Regions from separate parts of the Rummeliibacillus sp. TYF-LIM-RU47 genome, predicted to be linked through region 1. Evidence: a T-box and tRNA genes for the amino acid it is inferred to sense, from the RefSeq annotation. Region 1 holds a T-box; the other holds one or more tRNA genes.

Region 1 (3,251 bases):
CCGTATTGCTCTTGGTCTCGGCGAATAATATCGCCTACTTCCTTCGGTGTTCCGACTAGATGCAATTTGCGGTTTTCTTCAATCATCATTTTGTCCATTTCAGTTAATGGATAATCTTTTGCTTCTTCTGGTGACAAGGTTTGAATTAAATTACCTTGCATCAGCTGTAGTCTAGAAATATCAATCGGCATCGCTAAAAATTCTGCTTCTTCTTTTGTTTCCGCTACAGTTGTCGCATATGTCACCAAAATTTCTGGTGTTTCCATAAAGTATGAAGGCTCGAAATTAGCGCGATATGTGTCGAAGATTTCTCTTGTCATCCCGCCATTGAAGAATTGAGCAAAGGAGTAACCCATACCCATGCGACCTGCTCGTACGGCACTATTACCAGTCGAGCCTAATAACCATGCTTCAGGAAGTTCCACTTGCGCTGGTGTCGCCACGACTGAATCATAGACAGAAATGCCTGATTTTTGATCGTTCATTAACTTAAGGGTTGTTTCAATTTCTTTATATTGATCCGTCATCTCAGGTCGTTTACCTTTTGCCATCGCATAAATAGCATAAGTATCCCCGCCTGGTGCGCGTCCAACGCCAAAGTCGATGCGGCCAGGTGACAGTGCGCTTAATGTTTTGAACACTTCCGCTACTTTTAATGGTGAGTAATGCATCATCATGATGCCGCCTGTGCCGATACGAATACGGTTTGTTTTAGCAGCCAAGTGAGCCGCTGTTACTTCAGGCGCAGAGCTTGCAAGCGATTGCCCGTTATGATGCTCTGCCATCCACATACGGTGATAGCCTAGCTCTTCGCCAAGAATCGCCAATGTTTCGCTGTTTTTTAAAGCCTGTGCCGGTTTAGCCCCTTTTGGAATCGGCGCTTGATCTAGAATAGAGAGTCTCATGTTACTCATCCTTCCTTTTTTCATCTATCTGTGTAAATGTGATATTTATACGTCATAATGCTAGCGGAAGTTTAAGGGGATGTAAAATGATTGGATTGGTGAGGAGGTTAAGATAATAAATTGTTCATAATTAAAATAGGTGTTGCTAAATAGTTCTACTTATCATAATATATATAATAATTTTAATTCTAAAGAAGCACTGATAAGGACATGAATCACTTTTACGGTTTACAGAGAGGGAAGTTTTGCTGAAATCTTCCTAACGCAGGAGAGTAATTTACCACCTTTGAGCTGTATCGGGGAATCTAGTATCCGGTACCGTCTATGCTACGTTACAGCACCAAAGCCATAAGTTGTTTTCTAACTTATGGGAAGTTGGGTGGAACCACGGGTTAAAACGTACTCGTCCCTTTATTAGGGATGCGTGCGTTTTTTTGTATTTAACGGAGGATTCCATTGATTGGCATGAAAAATTCAAAAGCGATGATAAGGACAGGAATTATTTTTACGGTTTACAGAGAGGGAAGTTTTGCTGAAATCTTCCTAGCTTAGGAAAATAATTTACCACCTTTGAGCTGTATTGGGGAATGTAGTATCCAATACCGTCTATGCTACGTTACAGCACCAGAGCCATAGGCTATTCTTTAGCGTATGGAAAGTTGGGTGGAACCACGGGTTAACAACACACTCGTCCCTTGTTTAGGGATGCGTGTGTTTTTTTATTATAAAAATAGGAGTGTTTAACATGATGAATGATCAATTTATACAAATTCAATTTCCAGATGGCAAACAACAGCAATACGAACGAGGCCTAACACTAACAGATATTGCCAACTCCATTAGCCCCAGTCTTTCTAAAAAGACAATTGTCGGTTATGTAAATGGGATACCTACAGATGTAGCACGTCCGATTACAGAAGATGCACAGATTTCCTTATATGATGCAGCTTCAAAAGAAGGAATAGCAGTGGTTCGCCATTCAACAGCCCACTTATTGGCGCACGCATTAAAACGCATATATCCTTCTATTCATTTTGGAATTGGTCCTGTCATTGAAGATGGTTTTTATTATGATGTGGAGCTGGATTCCCCTATCACTCCAAGTGATTTACCTCAAATAGAAAAGGTCATGAAACAAATCATTAATGAAAACGTGCAGATAAATCGAAAGGAAGTTTCACGCGAGAAAGCTAAGCAATTATTTGCGCATGATCCATTAAAACTTGAGTTGTTAGAAGACATTCCACAGGATGAAACAGTTACTGTTTATGAACAGGGTGACTTTTATGATTTATGCCGGGGTCCCCATATACCTTCTACAGGTAAGATCCAGCATTTTAAATTAACAAAAGTGTCTGGGGCATATTGGCGAGGCGATAGTAATAATAAAATGCTTCAACGCATCTATGGTGTCGCTTTTGCAACAAAGGATGAGCTACGTGACTATTTCGTCTTTCTAGAAGAAGCAGAAAAGCGAAATCACCGTAAACTTGGAAAAGAGCTTGAGTTATTCATGTTCTCAGAGGAAGCACCCGGCATGCCTTTCTATTTGGCAAATGGCCAGATTATACGGAATGAGCTCGAGTCCTTTTTACGAAATTTACAGGCTGAGTATGATTATAAAGAGGTGCGGACTCCACTCATGATGAATCAGAGATTGTGGGAGCAATCCGGTCACTGGGATCACTACAAAGAAAACATGTACTTTACACAGGTTGATGAACAAAGCTTTGCCTTAAAACCGATGAACTGTCCTGGACATATGCTCATTTTCAAAAATGAACGACATTCCTATCGTGATTTGCCTATTCGCATGGCGGAATTCGGGCAAGTTCATCGACATGAATTCAGCGGTGCTTTAAATGGATTATTACGCGTTAGATCATTTTGCCAGGACGATGCTCATATTTTCGTTACACCAGAACAGATTGAAGACGAAATTACTCTTGCATTAAAGATCATCGACCATGTGTATAAAGTATTCGGGTTTGAATACGAAATAGAATTATCAACACGCCCAGAAGATTCAATGGGAAGCGAGGAACTTTGGAATCGTGCTGAAACAGCTTTAGAAAACGTACTAAATAACTTGGGGTACCCTTACAAAATCAATGAGGGTGATGGTGCGTTTTATGGTCCCAAAATTGATATTCACATTAAAGATGCCATTCAACGCAGCCATCAATGTGCTACAGTACAGCTCGACTTCCAGCTACCAGAGAAGTTTGATTTAACATATATAGACAAACAAAATGAAAAAGCTCGTCCGGTGGTCATTCATCGCGCAGTATTCGGTTCCATCGATCGTTTCTTAGGCATTTTAATTGAACATTTTGCAGGAGCCTT
Region 2 (3,251 bases), 230 kb from region 1:
AATTGAGTACGGACTGGTATGCCGCATCCACCTTGATGCGGACGAACATGAAATGCTCTGCGAACACCCACTTTGAGGAGTGGTGGTTTAAAACTTTCGATATTTAAAATTACGGCAAAGGCGGCTTATTAATTACTCAAGCTTTCTTTCTTGAATTCAAATTTAATTAGTAGTAATATATCAATACAAGCTACATTGTACGTAATAATATGAAGTTTTAACCTTTAAGCTGTAATAGGGAGTTTTAATTGAGTACGGACTGGTATACCGCATCCACCTTGATGCGGACGAACATGAAATGCTCTGCGAACACCCACTTTGAGGAGTGGTGGTTTAAAACTTTCGATATTTAAAATTACGGCAAAAGTGGCTTACCTATTGAATTTCCAGCATCCCTTTTATAAGGGATGCTTTTTTATTGGTTCTTTAATTATTATTACCTTTTTCTACAAAGAAATATATATCAAAGGAATTAGTCTAATGGTATAATTACACTTAATTCTTTTTAAAATAGGAAAAAGGAAATACATATAATGAGAGGAAAAAGAACATTAAAACTAACCTTATAACAGGCAGCTCTCAAATATTAAATGAGCAATTTGTATTGTTAGCGCTTGAAAAAAATTTAGCAATGGTGGAATTTAACCTGAATCGGGAAGTCATCTGGGCAAATGAAAACTTTGCAAACACACTGAATTATACAGCTAATGAAATGTTAAACATGAAACACGAACAATTTTGTACACATGAATTTTCAAGCAGCAAAGAATACATTGCATTATGGGAAAGTTTAAAGCAAGGTGTTCGATTCCAAGAAAAAATTGAACGTATTAATAAATATGGAAAAACTGTATGGCTTGAAGCTACCTATATTCCTGTCTTAAACAAGGCAGGTGAAATAGAAGGTATCTTAAAGATTGCAACTGATATTACAGAACGGGAAAATAAAACTATCTCTACCACCCGCCAATTAAAAGAGATTCCAACTAACTTAGTAAAAGCTGTTACGGAAAACACTGAATCCAAGATGGATGCTTTGCAATCACTAACTAAACAGACCCAATTAATAAGTGAAGTATCTCAATTAATGAGAAGCATAGCCACCAAAACAAACATATTGGCATTAAATGCGGCCATTGAAGCTGCACGTGCAGGAGACCAAGGAAAGGGTTTTAGTATTGTTGCAGAAGAGGTACGTAAGCTAGCGAATAATGTAGCAGAATTTATAAATCAAGTTAATATGAATGTGGATCATATTAGAATTGAAACAACACAGGTAAACAATATCACAAAAGATTTGCAACATATCATTCTAGATGCAGAGCTCCAATTTAAAAAAGTTTTAATAGAATTGGAAGCATTAAACAAGTAAATGAGCGCTCCACTATAGAGACATGATAACACGTTTATAAAGTCCGCCTAGGATTAACGAATACCTTATGCTTAAAAAGCGCAAAATAAAAACTCTTGGAAATTTTCCAAGAGTTTTTTTATTATGACCCCTACGGGATTCGAACCCGTGTTACCGCCGTGAAAGGGCGGTGTCTTAACCGCTTGACCAAGGGGCCTTCTATGGCTCCGAAGGCAGGACTCGAACCTGCGACCCTCTGATTAACAGTCAGATGCTGCTACCAACTGAGCTACTTCGGAATCATATAATGTAATGGTGGGCCTAAATGGACTCGAACCATCGACCTCACGCTTATCAGGCGTGCGCTCTAACCAGCTGAGCTATAGGCCCATATATGGTGGAGGGGGGCAGATTCGAACTGCCGAACCCGAAGGAGCGGATTTACAGTCCGCCGCGTTTAGCCTCTTCGCTACCCCTCCAAAAAATGCCGGCGAAAGGAGTCGAACCCTCGACCTACTGATTACAAGTCAGTTGCTCTACCAACTGAGCTACACCGGCGTATTGTTATGGTGGGTCGGGACAGAATCGAACTGCCGACACTTAGAGCTTCAATCTAATGCTCTACCAACTGAGCTACCGACCCATAACAAATAATTATTCATTTAAAAAGTGGCGGTCCGGACGGGACTCGAACCCGCGACCTCCTGCGTGACAGGCAGGCATTCTAACCAGCTGAACTACCGGACCATATAATTTTTTATTTTCTATGTATCAGTGAAAATTAAAAATGGAGGAGGAAGAGGGATTCGAACCCCCGCGCGGTTTGACCCGCCTGTCGGTTTTCAAGACCGATCCCTTCAGCCAGACTTGGGTATTCCTCCGATATTATATTGAAAATTGGTGGAGCCTAGCGGGATCGAACCGCTGACCTCCTGCGTGCAAGGCAGGCGCTCTCCCAGCTGAGCTAAGGCCCCAATATATATATAGCATAAATGGTCGGGAAGACAGGATTCGAACCTGCGACCCCTTGGTCCCAAACCAAGTGCTCTACCAAGCTGAGCTACTTCCCGGAAATGGTGCGCCCAGCAGAAGTCGAATCCACAACCTTCTGATCCGTAGTCAGACGCTCTATCCAGTTGAGCTATGGGCGCAAATCTATAATAAAAAAGTTTCAATAATTTTATAAGTGGAGCGGAAGACGGGGTTCGAACCCGCGACCCCCACCTTGGCAAGGTGATGTTCTACCACTGAACTACTTCCGCGCAAAAAACTAATGCGGGTGAAGGGAGTCGAACCCCCACGCCTTGCGGCGCTAGATCCTAAGTCTAGTGCGTCTGCCAATTCCGCCACACCCGCGTAATTTAAATGATGAGTCATGTAGGATTCGAACCTACGACCCTCTGATTAAAAGTCAGATGCTCTACCAACTGAGCTAATGACTCATTTAAAAAATGGTGGAGGATGACGGGATCGAACCGCCGACCCTCTGCTTGTAAGGCAGATGCTCTCCCAGCTGAGCTAATCCTCCATATTTAAGCCTAGCAACTTCCTACTCTCACAGGGGGAAGCCCCCAACTACCATCGGCGCTAAAGAGCTTAACTTCCGTGTTCGGCATGGGAACGGGTGTGACCTCTTTGCCATCATTACTAGACTTACGGCTTCCAATACACATCGCACTAGTGCGTCAATTTCACTCATTCACATCCTCATGTACATAAGTACACTCCGGTGTTCATTCGTTCATTTCCTTGTATTGCTCGTGTCTTGAAATCCTCTATTGAAAGAAAGTTGTTCTTTCAAAACTGGATAAACGTGAATTGAAGATTCTTAAGAATTTGGTTAAGTCCTCGATCGATTAGTATTCGTCAGCTCCATGTGTCGCCACACTTCCACCTCGAA

Evidence for each region. A T-box is a leader RNA that pairs with one kind of tRNA and senses whether it is charged. The one in region 1 lies ahead of thrS (threonine--tRNA ligase), so its partner is inferred to be a tRNA-Thr.
Region 2: it has a tRNA-Thr gene. The T-box ahead of thrS (threonine--tRNA ligase) is inferred to sense a tRNA for this amino acid. The anticodon was not compared.

What each region holds. Positions count from the first base shown of each region.
Region 1 is NZ_VVIR01000001.1:228,027-231,277, reverse strand. It holds gene F0527_RS01195 (LLM class flavin-dependent oxidoreductase) at 1-905, opposite strand, end outside; T-box leader at 1,096-1,319, shown strand; T-box leader at 1,380-1,604, shown strand; gene thrS (threonine--tRNA ligase) at 1,654-3,251, shown strand, end outside.
Region 2 is NZ_VVIR01000001.1:61-3,311, reverse strand. It holds RNA gene ssrS (6S RNA) at 1-131, shown strand, start outside; RNA gene ssrS (6S RNA) at 191-370, shown strand; gene F0527_RS17355 (methyl-accepting chemotaxis protein) at 605-1,372, shown strand; tRNA gene F0527_RS00085 (tRNA-Glu) at 1,497-1,568, opposite strand; tRNA gene F0527_RS00080 (tRNA-Asn) at 1,574-1,650, opposite strand; tRNA gene F0527_RS00075 (tRNA-Ile) at 1,665-1,741, opposite strand; tRNA gene F0527_RS00070 (tRNA-Tyr) at 1,747-1,830, opposite strand; tRNA gene F0527_RS00065 (tRNA-Thr) at 1,837-1,909, opposite strand; tRNA gene F0527_RS00060 (tRNA-Phe) at 1,919-1,994, opposite strand; tRNA gene F0527_RS00055 (tRNA-Asp) at 2,022-2,098, opposite strand; tRNA gene F0527_RS00050 (tRNA-Ser) at 2,140-2,232, opposite strand; tRNA gene F0527_RS00045 (tRNA-Ala) at 2,250-2,325, opposite strand; tRNA gene F0527_RS00040 (tRNA-Pro) at 2,345-2,421, opposite strand; tRNA gene F0527_RS00035 (tRNA-Arg) at 2,426-2,502, opposite strand; tRNA gene F0527_RS00030 (tRNA-Gly) at 2,539-2,613, opposite strand; tRNA gene F0527_RS00025 (tRNA-Leu) at 2,626-2,707, opposite strand; tRNA gene F0527_RS00020 (tRNA-Lys) at 2,721-2,793, opposite strand; tRNA gene F0527_RS00015 (tRNA-Val) at 2,804-2,879, opposite strand; rRNA gene rrf (5S ribosomal RNA) at 2,888-3,003, opposite strand; partial or broken rRNA gene F0527_RS00005 (23S ribosomal RNA) at 3,188-3,251, opposite strand, start outside.